DNA from 3 places in the Stenotrophomonas sp. Steno-Z4 genome. Region 1 is predicted to be linked to each of the others. Evidence: predicted binding sites of a transcription regulator. Region 1 holds the regulator's gene; each other region holds the start of a gene.
The links. Region 1 encodes FliA, which starts transcription of late flagellar genes. Its sites were predicted from a motif close to TAAAGTTTNNCNNNCNNNGGCCGATAA; they were not measured.

Region 1 (4,273 bases):
GAGCGCGAAATGAACCGCTTCACCGACGAGCGCCTGCGCGGCTCGGCGGTGCGTGCCGCCGCGCTGGACCTGATGGACGAATACGGCTTCGACGCCGGCATCTGCCGCGACGTGGCCCTGCAGATCCCGCTGGACACCGAAGCCCACCGTGGCCGTGGCCTGATGCTGGGGCTGCTTTCCAAGAAGCTGCCGATCGCCCCGGTCGACCCGCTGGAAGCCGGCGGCGTGATCGCCCTGGTCGGCCCCACCGGTGCCGGCAAGACCACCACCATCGCCAAGCTGGCCTCGCGCTTCGCCGAAGCCCACGCCGCCCGCGACGTGGCCCTGGTCACCACCGATACCGCCCGCATCGGCGCCCGCGAACAGCTGTATGGCTTCGGCCGCCAGCTCGGCATCGCGGTGCATGAAGCCAACAGTGGCAGCGACCTGGCCCAGCTGCTGGAGCGCCTGAAGGACTACAAGCTGGTGCTGATCGACACCGCCGGCCTGGGCCCGCGTGACCGCGCCCTGGCCGCCCAGCTGCAGTGGCTGCGCGCCGCCCCGCAGATCCGCACCCTGCTGGTGCTCCCGGCCAACACCAGCTTCGGCGACATGGACGAGGTGGTCCGCCGCTTCAGCGGCGCCAACCCGCAGGGCGTGGTGCTGAGCAAGCTGGACGAGACCGGCCGCTTCGGTACCGCCCTGTCGGTGGCCGTCGACCACCGCCTGCCGATCACCTGGGTCACCGATGGCCAGGACGTTCCCGAAGACCTGCACCGGGCCAGTGCAGCCAATCTTGTACTTCGCCTTGAAGATTTGCGCCGCGCGGCCGATATGCCCTGCAACCCGGAGTTGAACCATGCCGTCGCGTGAGTATGAAAACCTGACCAGGACCTTCCCGTTGTCGGCCACCCGCAGCCAGCCGCTGGGCCCGGTCCGCACCATCGCCGTCACCGGCGGCAAGGGCGGCGTGGGCAAGACCAACGTGTCGGCCAACCTGGCCGTGGCGCTGGCCGACATGGGCAAGCGCACGCTGCTGCTGGATGCCGACCTGGGCCTGGCCAACATCGATGTGATCCTGGGCCTGCAGCCCAAGCTGACCCTGGCCGACCTGGTCGCCGGGCGCTGCACGCTGGATGAAGTGATCCTGGAAGGCCCGGGTGGCGTGCTGGTGGTGCCGGCCGCGTCCGGCCGCCGCCACATGGCCGAACTGCAGCCGGCCGAACACGTGGGCCTGGTCAACGTGTTCTCCGAACTGGAACGCGATCTGGACTTCATGGTGGTCGACACCGCCGCCGGCATCACCGACGGGGTGCTCACCTTCTGCCAGGCCGCCCAGGACACCGTGGTGGTGGTCTGCGACGAACCGGCCTCGATCACCGACGCCTATGCGCTGATCAAGGTGCTCTCGCGCGAACGTGGCGTGGACCGCATCCAGGTGGTCGCCAACATGGTGCGTGATCCGAACGAAGGCCGCGTGCTCTACGAAAAGCTGAGCCGGGTCTGCGACAAGTTCCTGGCCGATGTCTCGCTGAACTACCTGGGCTGCGTGCCGCAGGACGACTGGTTGCGCCTGTCGGTGCAGCGCCAGCAGCCGGTGGTGAAGGCCTACCCGTCCAGCCCGTCGGCGCAGGCGATCGCCGAGATCGCCCGGCGCACCGCCCGCTGGCAGGCCCCGACCGAGCCGCGCGGCGGCGTTGAATTCTTCCTGGAACGCATCCTCAAGCAACGCGGGGTGACCGCATGAAAGGCGCCGCACAATACAAAGAGGTGCAGCGCGCCGCTGCCAACGAGTGCATTGCCCAGCACTCGGACCTGGTCCGGCGCATCGCCCACCACCTGGCCGCACGCCTGCCGGCCAGCGTTGAAGTCGACGACCTGATCCAGGCCGGGATGATGGGCCTGATCGAGGCCTCGCGCAGCTACGACGCCGACCAGGGCGCCTCGTTCGAAACCTACGCCTCGATCCGCATCCGCGGCTCGATGATCGACGAGATCCGCCGCGGCGACTGGGTGCCGCGTTCGGTGCACCGCCGTGCCCGCGACGCCGCGTCCACCATCCGCCGGCTGGAGCAGACCACCGGCCGCGCCGCCAGCGCCACCGAAGTGGCCGCCGCGATGGACATGCCGCTGCCCGACTACCTGCGCCTGATGGAAGACGCCGCGCGTGGCCAGGTGCTGAGCCTGGAATCGCGGATCGAAGACCAGGGCGAGCTGGATACCGTCGCCCAGGGCGGCCCGACCCCGCAGCAGGTGCTGGAGCGCGGCGAGTTCGGCCGCGAACTGGGCAATGCGATCGGCCTGCTGCCCGAACGCGAACAGCTGGTGCTGTCGCTGTACTACGAGCAGGAGCTGAACCTGAAAGAGATCGGCGCGGTGCTCGGCGTCAGCGAGTCGCGCGTCTGCCAGATCCATGGCCAGGCAGTGCTGCGCCTGCGTGGCCGACTGAAGATCTTCGAGGCGGCCGACGCCGGCCTCGAGAACACTTGATACCGAGGAAAGTGCTTTGAACAAGAACATGCGTATCCTGATCGTCGACGACTTCTCGACCATGCGTCGTATCGTCAAGAACCTGCTGGGCGATCTGGGCTTCACCAATACGGCCGAAGCCGAGGACGGGCATGCCGCGCTGGCCCTGCTGCAGAGCCAGTCGTTCGATTTCGTGGTCACCGACTGGAACATGCCGGTCATGACCGGTATCGACCTGCTCAAGGCGATCCGCGCCGACGCCAAGCTCAAGACCCTGCCGGTGCTGATGGTCACCGCCGAAGCCAAGCGCGAGCAGATCATTGAAGCCGCCCAGTCCGGCGTGAACGGCTACATCATCAAGCCGTTCACCGCCCAGACCCTGGAAGAAAAGCTCGGCAAGATCTTCGAGCGCCTGGCGGCCAGCGCGTGATGGAAACCCTTCGCGACAAATCGGCGCTGGTGCAGCGCCTGCAGGATGCCCTGGCTGCGCTGGAAAGCGGCGACGAAGCGGGCTGGCGCCGGGAAATCGACGCCCTGGCCGCGCTGCGCACCCAGCCGATGATGGCCGGGCTGAACCGGCTTGCCCGCGAACTGGGCCAGGCGCTGGGCGAACTGCCCACCCTGCCCAGCGAAGCCGGCGAGCTGGACGATGCCTGCGCGCGCCTGGACCACGTGGTGGCGATGACCGAACAGGCCACCCACCGCACCCTGGACCTGGCCGAGGAATGCCGCGCGCTCACCGAGCAGCTGCGTGCCAACGGGTTGAGCCCGGACCAGGACCAGCAGCTGGACCGCATCCGCCACAACCTCACCGAGATCGCGCTCACCCAGAGCTACCAGGATCTCACCGGGCAGATCATCCGCCGCGTGGTGGGCATCGTGCGCCGCGTGCACGAAGGCTTCGGCGCGCTCGGCCTGCCGCCGCCGGACGACAGCGCGCACAAGCGCGACAACGGGCTGGCCGGTCCGGCCGTGAGCGGCCTGGACCGCCATCAGGTGTCACAGGTCGACGCCGACGACCTGCTTTCCGATTTGGGGCTTTGAAACCATGAGTGCTGTTCCAGACGACATTGCTGCAGACTTCATCCTCGAGGCCCAGGAGATACTGGATCGCCTCGGCGAACAGCTGGTGTCGCTGGAGCAGTCGCCCCAGGACAGCGACCAGCTCAACGCGGTGTTCCGCGGGTTCCACACGCTCAAGGGCGGTGCCGGCTTCCTGGGCATCCAGGCCATGGTCGAGCTGTGCCACGCCGCCGAAGAAACCCTTGGCATGGCCCGCTCGGGCCAGGCCGTGCTGCAGGCCCACCATTTCGACGCCGGCCAGCAGTCGCTGGATTACCTGCAGTCGATGCTGGATTCGGTGGCCGCCGGCACCGAGCCGGGCTATGCCCCGCCGGAACTGATCGCGCAGTTCGACGTCAACGGACCGGCCACGCCGGCACCGGCCGCGACGGCGGCCGCCTCCAGCGGCGACCTGATCACCGACGATGAATTCGAAGCCCTGCTGGATACCCTGCACGGCGGCGCGGCTCCCACTGCCGTGGCGAAAAAGAACGACGATGGCCTGATCGGCGAAGACGAATTCGAAGCGCTGCTCGACCAGCTGCATGGCGGCGCCGCTCCCGGCGCGCAGAGCGTGGCCGCAGCGGCACCCGCCCCGGCCATCGCACCGCGCCCGGTCGCCGCTCCGGCCCCGGCCAAGCCGGCCGCCAACAAGCCGGTGGCCGAAGCCGAACACACCGTGCGCGTGGATACCAAGCGCCTGGATGCCATCGTCAACCTGATCGGCGAACTGGTGCTGTCGCGCAACCGGCTCAAGACCCTG
Region 2 (4,273 bases), on a different contig from region 1:
ACCTGTGCCACCGCGTTGCCGCCCTGCCCCGCAATGGCAGCGGCATCCATCGCCAGCTGGTTGGCCTGCTGCGCCGAATCCGCGTTCTCGCGCACGGTTGCAGTGAGTTCCTCCATGGAGGACGCGGTTTCTTCAAGATGCGCCGCCTGCCGTTCCGTGCGTTCGGCGAGGTCACGGTTGCCGGCCACGATTTCACCAGCCGCGCCGTTGATCGCCGCGGTGGCGTGCTGGATGCGCGCCACGATGTCGGCCAGCTGTGCCACGCTGGCGTTGGCATCGTCGCGCATCTGCGCGAACACGCCCTGGTAGTCACCCTGCATGCGGACGCCCAGGTCACCGTGCGCCAGCCCGGACAGCAGCGCCTGCAGCCCGGCCAGGTTGCCCTGGAAGGTATCCAGCAGGCGGTTGATGCTCACCGCCAAGGTCAGCACGAAACCCTGCTTGTCGTTCACCGCGATACGCGCCTGCAGCTGACCCTGCGCGGCGGCGTCCACCAGCGCGGCCACTTCGGTTTCGACCGTGGTTTCCAGCGCGCGGCTGCGCCATTCCACCGCGGCTCCCAGCAACTGGTCGTGGTCGAGGATGGGGTTGAGTACCAGCTGATAGCGGATTCCGCCCTGCTCGATCTCGTGTGCACTGGCATGGCCGCGCTGCAGCTGCGCGGCGACGCCCGCAAACACCGGATGCAGCACCTGCGCCGGTTGGCCCTGCCACTGGCTGGGCGTGCAGCCCAACGCAGTGCACAGCGCATGGTTGAGGAAGCCGATGCGGCCGTCAGGCTCCAGCACCATCAAGCCGGTCTGGGCACTGTCCAGGGCCTGGCGCGCACGGGTGTTGTCGCGCGCGGCGGCCCGCTCGGCCTCGATCCGGCCGCGCAGCCGTTCCTGCATATGTCGCAGGCGTTGCGCCAGCTGGCCGAACTCATCGTGCGGGTTATGCACGACCAGCACCGTATCCAGCCGGTCCTCGGCGATGTCCTCGGCGAAGCGCAACGTGTTGGCAATCGGGCGTTGCACCGCCTGCAGGGTCAGCAGCAGCGTGGCGATCAGCAACGCAGCCACCAGCAGCAGCGTGACCGCGAACACCACCGTCATCGCCCTCGCCTGCGCCTGCAGGCGCCCACGCGCGGCCTCCAGGGCCATTGCCTGCGCACGCTGCACCTGCTCGAGCGACGGCGCGATCTGTGCAGCGGTATCGGCCAGCGACTGCGCTTCCACATCCAGCCCGACCCGCGCGGCGGTGTAGCCAAGCAGTGCACCCTGGTAGCTGTCCATCGCGGTGCGAAGCGCGTCCTGTGCGCCCGCCGGCACGCCCGGCGCTGCCAGCGCCAGTTCGAACGGCAGCTTGGCTTCGCTGGCGCGGTCGGCATGGGTGGAATCGCCAGTGAGCAACAGCAGCGCTTCCTGACGGCGGATGGCCTGCCACTGGGCGTCCAGTGCGGGTTGTTGCAGGGGGGCCAGCTCGGCCTCCATCGCAGCAGCGGCGGCCTCCAGCTGCGCGCGCAGCCCGGCCTCGCCCCTTCCCATTTCATCCACGCGTGCATTCAGCGCGTTGATCCCCTCGGCAAACTCGCCGATGCGGGTGGCCAATGCCCTGAGTGAAGCCGCATTGCCGTTGGCGGCGGCGGTGCGCTGCAGTGCCTCCAGCGACACCTGCAGGCGCTGGCGTGCCTGCTGCAGCGCCTCCCGGTCGGCATCGTCGAAGCTCGCTGCGTAGCGGGTCTGCAGGCGGCGGGCATCGGCCACCTGGGTGCCCAGTGCCGCCATCAGGCTGGTCGCCTGCTGATGGGAGGCGAAGGTGTCGGCGGCGCGTTCGCTGTTGTACCTTGTCCAGGCGTAGACGGCGGCCACCAGCAGCAGGCCCGCTGCACAGGCCACCAGGCTGATTTTCAGCTTGCGCGCCACGCTGAGCCGGCGCAGCGATGACAGCCAACGCAACAGCGTGCGCCAGGCGGGAAGGGAACTACCACGGCGGGGAACGGCCGACATCACGTACTCCAGGCGGAATGACGCATCGATATCGGCCGTATCTGCATGGACTTTAGGGTTTGCTGCACGCCCTGCCCGACGCGTTGTGCGGTGGACACGTTGTAGCGCGCGCAGGCGACCGTACGATGACGGCCGCCCACGCCATTGCTCAGTGCTGCACCGGCAACGCCAGCACCGCCTCGGTCGACATCACGCTGCCGAAGGCATCGGCGATTTCAGTCAATGCCGCGCGGTGCAGCAGCTCGGCCGGCAGCGTGCCTTGCCCAGGCAGCGCCTGGATGCTCCGGGTGGCGACCGCATCGGACGCCACGATCACCTCGTACCCCCGCGGCACCGCATCACGCGCAGCACCGGCCACGCAGGCGTGCGTCATCAGTCCGCTGATGAGCAGGGTGCGGATGCCTTGGGCCTTCAGCTGATCATCCAGGTCGGTACTGGCGAAAACGCTGACCGTTCGTTTGCTTACCAGGTGGTGGCGCGGGCCGGGCTGCATGCCGGCGATCAGGGCGGCACCTTCAGTGCCTTCGGCGAAGACCGGTGCCGCCGCCGGGTTCAGGTGCTGCACGTGGTACACCGCAATCCCGTTGGCATCTGCCATCCGCACCAGCGCCTGCGCGTTGGCCAGCGCGGCAGCGCCATCGGGAATGGGCAGGCGCCCACTGTAGTACTCGTTCTGGAAATCGATCACCAGCAGCGCGGCGCTGCCGGCGTCCAGCGTCTGTGGGGGAACCGCACCGCCCAGCGCGCGCAAGGTGGGCGCCTCGGCATCAGGAATCGCGGTAGCCGGGGCCGTCAGGCTCATGCCGGCGAGCAAAGAAAGGATCATGGCGTTCATTCGTGAACTCCGTTGGGGAATGAGCCAGCATTGTTGGGGACCCCCGGCGCGGCCGACAGTGGCCCGAATGCCATTCCCTGCTAGGATCGGGCCATGCTGCCAGACCACCACCCGCACCACGTCGTCGTGGTCGCCTACCAGCAGATCAGCCCCTTCCACCTGGCCGTGCCGTGCACGGTGTTCGGCGAGGACCTGGCCCGGCTCGGCGCACCGCGCTACCGCGTGACCGTGTGCGCCGCCGAACCCGGCCCGCTGCAGACCCCGGCCGGCTTCAGCCTTGGCATCGCGCATGGACTGGAGGCCCTGGCCGAGGCGGACACCATCGTGGTGCCGGCCTGGCGCGACCCGGCTGAACCGGCGCCCCCGGCGCTGCTGGAAGCGCTTCACGATGCCCATGCGCGTGGCGTACGTCTGGTCGGGCTGTGCCTGGGCGCGGTGGTGTTGGCGCAGGCCGGCCTGCTGGACGGTCGTCGTGCCTCTACCCACTGGGTGTTCATGGATGACGTGGCTGCACTGCACCCGCGCGTGCAATTGCAGCGCGACGTGCTCTACGTGGAAGACGGCACGCTTTTGACCTCCGCAGGTACCGCAGCAGCCATCGACTGTTGCCTGCACCTGGTGCGGCAGGACCACGGTGCCGAGGTTGCCAGCCGCGTGGCACGGCGCATGGTGGTGGCCCCGCATCGCCAGGGTGGGCAGGCGCAGTACATCGAGCAGCCCCTGCCGGTGACCTGCGGCGACGACAGGCTGGCAGCCGTGCTCGAGTGGGCCGCGTTCCATCTTGCCGAACCGCTGGGCATCGATGCGCTGGCCGACCGCGCCCGGATGAGCCGACGCACCTTCACCCGCCATTTCCGCGCCGCCACCGGCACCACCTTCAACCAATGGCTGCTGGAACAGCGGCTGGCACGTGCGCAACGCCTGCTGGAAACCAGCGACAGCTCGCTGGACAGGGTGGCCCAGCACGCAGGCTTCGGCTCCACGGAGTCACTGCGTAGTCATTTCAGCCGCGCGTTTGGCGTGTCACCCGCTGCTTACCGGCGTAAGTTCCACGCTGTCACCTAGCGGATCGGGAAGATTGACGCGCGGCCGGTTGCCAGGCAGGTGGCTGGCCAGCCAATCGATGAAACGCGTAGTACCCAACAGCGCGCCCGGCTCGGGGGTCAGCGTGGCATCTTTCAACAGCGCACCGTAGTAGCGCGCCTCCGGATCTGCCACGACCGGACGCTGGTCCTGGTTGAAGTACATCACCCACTTCACCAGCTCGAACAGGCGATGACGCTCCGGGCCAGCGACCTGTACCGTGTGGCCGCGAGGCGGTGCGGTGGCAACCTGAGCGACCAGGGCGCCCAGATCGTCGGCGGCCACCGGCTGCACCTTGGCTGGCGACAGGTGCAGCACGTCACGCGCAGCGACGGGCGGGACCAGCTGGGCCATGAACTCGAAGCAC
Region 3 (4,273 bases), on a different contig from region 1:
AGCCGCCTGGGACCGGGCAGGGCTGGTGTTCGACCGGATAGCGGTGAACGTATCGGCCGTGCAGCTGCGCGACCGCGGCTTCGCCGAGCGGGTGATCGACATCTGCCACGCCCATGGCTGGGCACCGCAGCGGCTGGAACTGGAGCTGACCGAATCGGCGCTGATCCGCGACACCGACGTGCTGCGGCATTGTTTTGATGTGCTGGAGCGGCACGGCGTGCCGCTGGCGGTGGACGACTTCGGTACCGGCTTCTCCAACCTGCACTACCTCAACCGTTTCCCGGTGGGCCGCCTGAAGATCGACCGCAGCTTCGTGCAGGGCATGCTCCACGATGCCGGTACCGCCGAGGTGACCCAGGCCATCGTGCACCTGGGCCACGCCCTGGGCATGAAAGTGGTGGCCGAAGGCGTGGAAACCGAGCAGGAAGAAGCGATGCTGCGCCGCCAGGGCTGCGATGAGATCCAGGGCTACCTGTATTCGCGCCCGCTGACCCCGCGTGACCTGGCCCAGTGGCTGAAGCACGGTGGCGGACAGATGCAGGCGATTCCCGCCCAGGCGGGTGACGCGTTGCGGATTCCGGTCGCCCCCTGAAGGGGCGTGGGCCGGCCAACGGCCGGCGCTACCGCTGTCCGTTGCCCGTTGATGATCCCGATGCCGTCGTGTCCATGACCGTTGACCGGCCTGTGGTGGGTTGATTCCGATCCACGGATTGTTACGGGCTCATCGGGACCCGTATCAACCAATCCTTTCTCCGCTCCATCCCAGGTCCCACGCCAATCCCGCCAATGCGGGATCCAGCGGCGTTGCCGCCGGTGCCGTCGCCATCATTCCCGCCAGTTCCCGTTGCGCCTGTTGTTCCAGCGCCGCCAACAGCGCACGCCCGCTCTTCGGCACTACGGGCGCCAGAGCAGGGGGCATGACGTCGCCCGCAGCGTCGGGCGACGCGCCGTTACCGGCAGGAATCAATTGGGAGGGGGCGGCGTTCAACAACATGCGGCAGTCTTCAGCAGATGGGTCAGGGCGCTACACGCACGAAAGCCCCGGCAATGCCGGGGCCCTCGTGGAATGCCGTTGCCGGCACGAATGGCGGGTCAGAACAGTTCAACCGCACCGGCTGCCATGCTCTGCTGGCTCACTGGCTTGTGCGGCGGGCGTTCCCATTCGCTGCGCATTTCGCGCAGGCGGTTGCCGGTACGCTGCAGCGCGGTGGCCACTTCGGCATCGAACACGCCGCCGTTACGGTGCAGCAGCTCCTGCAGGCCGACCGCTTCACGGTTGATCGAGGTCAGGCGGTCCAGGTGGGTGTGCACGCCGCCCAGGGCCTGGGTGGCGATGTCCTCGAACTGCAGGGCGCGCACGGCTTCGGCCACGCTGCTGTCGATGGCACGGCCGCACTCGGAGATCTCGCGCATGCCTTCGCCCAGCGACGCATTGATCTGCGCCACGTTGTCGAGCATGGCCGCCGCTTCGTGACGCGCTTCGCGGGAGCGGTCCATGTCCCGCGAGGCCATGTTGGACACCGTCTCGCGGACCTTGGCGATGGCGTCCTTGGAGCTGTGCGCCAGCTTGCGGATCTGCTCGTTGAAGGTGGTGGAACGCTCGGAGAGGTTGCGCACCTCGTCGGCCACCACTGCGAAGCCGCGACCGGCTTCACCGGCACGGGCTGCTTCGATGGCCGCGTTCAGCGCCAGCAGGTTGGTCTGGTCGGCGATCGACTTGACGTCTTCCAGCAGCGCGAAGATGCCATCCAGGTGCTGCGCCATCTGGTCGATGTGCTGCACGGTGTTGCTGCTCTGGCCGCTGACCTGTTCCAGCGCTTCCACCAGCTGTTCCATGCGGTGGCTGGCGTGCTGGGCGAAGCGGGCCACGTCGACGCCGGCGCCGCCGTCTTCACCGGCGCGGTCGACGATCCGGGCCAGTGCCTGGCTCTGCTGGCGGGACTTGCGGTTCATGGCATCGAAGCTGCCACCCAGGCCGGCCACGGCCTGGCGGATCAGGTCACGGGCGCGTTCGATTTCGCCACGCGAACCGTCGATTTCGTTGCCGACGAACGAGCGCAGCTCGGTCAGCAGCTGGTCCTGTTCCCGCATCATGCGGGCATGCTCGGGCGAGCGCTGGGTCTGGGCGCGGGCGGTCCACCACGCGAACCCCAGCCAGCTGAGCGTCATCGTGGTCAGGATCGCCCAGCGCAGGGCGGCCGGCCATTCAAAGCCGATGGCGAAGGGAAGCAGCAGGGTCAGGACCAGGGGGGCGGCCAGACTAGTGAAGAGGCGTGAGTACATGGACGTTCTCGGGGAGGTGCACGGATGATGTATCGGCCGTACCCCCGTTTGCTTTAGGCATGGCGCACTTTTTTGTGCGCCGGCAGGTGACGACCGTTGGTCGTGAGCCCGTCCCGGTAGGTGACGACCGTTGGTCGTCACTCCTTTCCGTCAGCGAAGCTGACGGTCAACAGCGTCAATCATCGCCTTGCGCGAGATCAGGAAATCCCAGTACTGGCCGCCGGTCTGGCGCCACAGCACCGCCGAACGCACCGCCGCCAGCAGCAGCGCGCGGATCTCGGCCACCACCCCGGCCTGGCCCAGGTAGTGCGGGTTGCCCTGGACCATCACCCGCGGTTTGAGGTGGCTGATGGTGTCGGCATACAGTCCGCCCAGGCTGGACAGCACGTCCGGGTGGGCGCTGTCGTTCAGCTCGGCGGCCTGGCGCTGGGCACGGGCGATGCCCTGGCTGACCTGCTCGACCACGGCGTCCTCGCGCACGAAGCGGCGCTCCAGCTGCAGCACGGCCAATGCCAGCCGCGGCAGGATCTCGTCCTGGCCCTGGTTGCGGAAATAGTTGTGCAGCAGGCGCAGGCCCGGGGCCAGGTTGGCGGCGCTGCCGTAGATGGCCTGCGGGCTGTCAGCGTCGATCCGGAACACGCTGTCGATGGCGGTGCGGACCACGCTGGCCTCGGAATGGCCGGTTTCGGCGATGCGGCGCACCTGCTGCAGCGCCTGGGCGATGCCAGCCAGGGCAAGGACGCGGTCGTCGACGGAAAAACTCATGCAGCAGATACCTCGAAGGGGGAAGGGGCGGTGCGCAGGCGCTGCTCCAGCGGCGCATCGGTGGCGGCGATCACCGCGCCACCCAGGCAGACCTCGTCGTCATACAACACCAGGGATTGCCCGGGGGTGACGGCACGCTGTGGCCGCGCGAAACGCACGTCCACGCTGCCATCGTCGCGCACCCGCACCGTGCAGGGCTCGTCCGGCTGGCGGTAGCGGGTCTGCGCGGTGCACTCGAATTCGCGCGCAGGCGGTGCGCCGGCGATCCAGTGGGCAATTTCCGAATGCAGGCGGGTCGACTGCAGCCACGGGCTTTCCCGGTCCTGGTCCACGTACAGCACGTTGCTGGCCACGTCCTTGCCCACCACGTACCACGGGGCCGCTGGGCGGCCCCGCACGCCGCCGATGTTCAGGCCTTCGCGCTGGCCCAGGGTGAAATAGAACACCCCGGGGTGCTCGGCGATGCGGTTGCCGTCCGGGTCCTGGATCTCACCGGTACGCGCCGGCAGGTAACGGCCCAGGAACTCGCGGAAGTCCCGCTCGCCGATGAAGCAGATGCCGGTGGAGTCCTTCTTGGCGTGGGTCGGCAGGCGCGCATCGCGGGCAATGCGGCGCAGGTCGTTCTTCTGCAGGTCGCCGATCGGGAACAGGGTGGCGGCCAGCTGGGCCTGGCCCAGCTGGTGCAGGAAGTAGCTCTGGTCCTTGCTGCGGTCGGCACCGCGCAGCAGTGCCCAGCGCCCGCCCACCTGGGCCACGCGGGCGTAGTGGCCGGTGGCGATGCGTTCGGCGCCCAGCTCGCGGGCCGCGTCCAGGAAGTGCTTGAACTTCACTTCGCGGTTGCACAGCACGTCCGGGTTGGGGGTGCGCCCGGCCGCGTATTCGGCCAGGAAGTGTTCGAACACGCCCTGCCAGTATTCGCTGGAGAAGTCGCGGAAGTGGAACGGAATGTCGAGCAGGCCGCACACGGCGACCGCATCGCGGCGGTCGTCTTCGGCGCGGCAATCGCCGCTGCCGTCGTCGGCCCAGTTCTGCATGAACAGCCCGGCCACCGGCTCGCCCTGCTGGACCAGCCGCCAGGCGGCCACGGACGAATCCACGCCGCCGGAAACGCCGACCATGATGCGCGGGGTGCTCATGCAACCTCCTTCACGATCAACAACGGGTGGCGCTGGCCGGCCAGGAAGTCGGCAACGACCTCCCAGACCAGCGGACTGCGCAGCCGCGA

Region 2: AC06E7_RS04680 (methyl-accepting chemotaxis protein) is a predicted target of FliA. The motif match lies at 2,017-2,043, and genes of this name have one in related genera.
Region 3: AC06E7_RS10910 (methyl-accepting chemotaxis protein) is a predicted target of FliA. The motif match lies at 2,313-2,339, and genes of this name have one in related genera.

The regions. Positions count from the first base shown of each region.
Region 1 covers NZ_JBWJPC010000007.1:209,415-213,687, reverse strand. The annotation lists gene AC06E7_RS16605 (AAA family ATPase) at 1-852, shown strand, start outside; gene AC06E7_RS16600 (MinD/ParA family ATP-binding protein) at 839-1,726, shown strand; gene AC06E7_RS16595 (RNA polymerase sigma factor FliA) at 1,723-2,469, shown strand; gene cheY (chemotaxis response regulator CheY) at 2,486-2,878, shown strand; gene AC06E7_RS16585 (protein phosphatase CheZ) at 2,878-3,492, shown strand; gene AC06E7_RS16580 (chemotaxis protein CheA) at 3,497-4,273, shown strand, end outside.
Region 2 covers NZ_JBWJPC010000001.1:1,045,715-1,049,987, forward strand. The annotation lists gene AC06E7_RS04680 (methyl-accepting chemotaxis protein) at 1-1,988, opposite strand, end outside; gene AC06E7_RS04685 (cysteine hydrolase family protein) at 2,137-2,823, opposite strand; gene AC06E7_RS04690 (GlxA family transcriptional regulator) at 2,917-3,888, shown strand; gene AC06E7_RS04695 (SDR family oxidoreductase) at 3,847-4,273, opposite strand, start outside.
Region 3 covers NZ_JBWJPC010000004.1:22,956-27,228, forward strand. The annotation lists gene AC06E7_RS10900 (bifunctional diguanylate cyclase/phosphodiesterase) at 1-592, shown strand, start outside; gene AC06E7_RS10905 (hypothetical protein) at 737-994, opposite strand; gene AC06E7_RS10910 (methyl-accepting chemotaxis protein) at 1,093-2,283, opposite strand; gene hflD (high frequency lysogenization protein HflD) at 2,434-3,048, opposite strand; gene mnmA (tRNA 2-thiouridine(34) synthase MnmA) at 3,045-4,184, opposite strand; gene AC06E7_RS10925 (NUDIX hydrolase) at 4,181-4,273, opposite strand, start outside.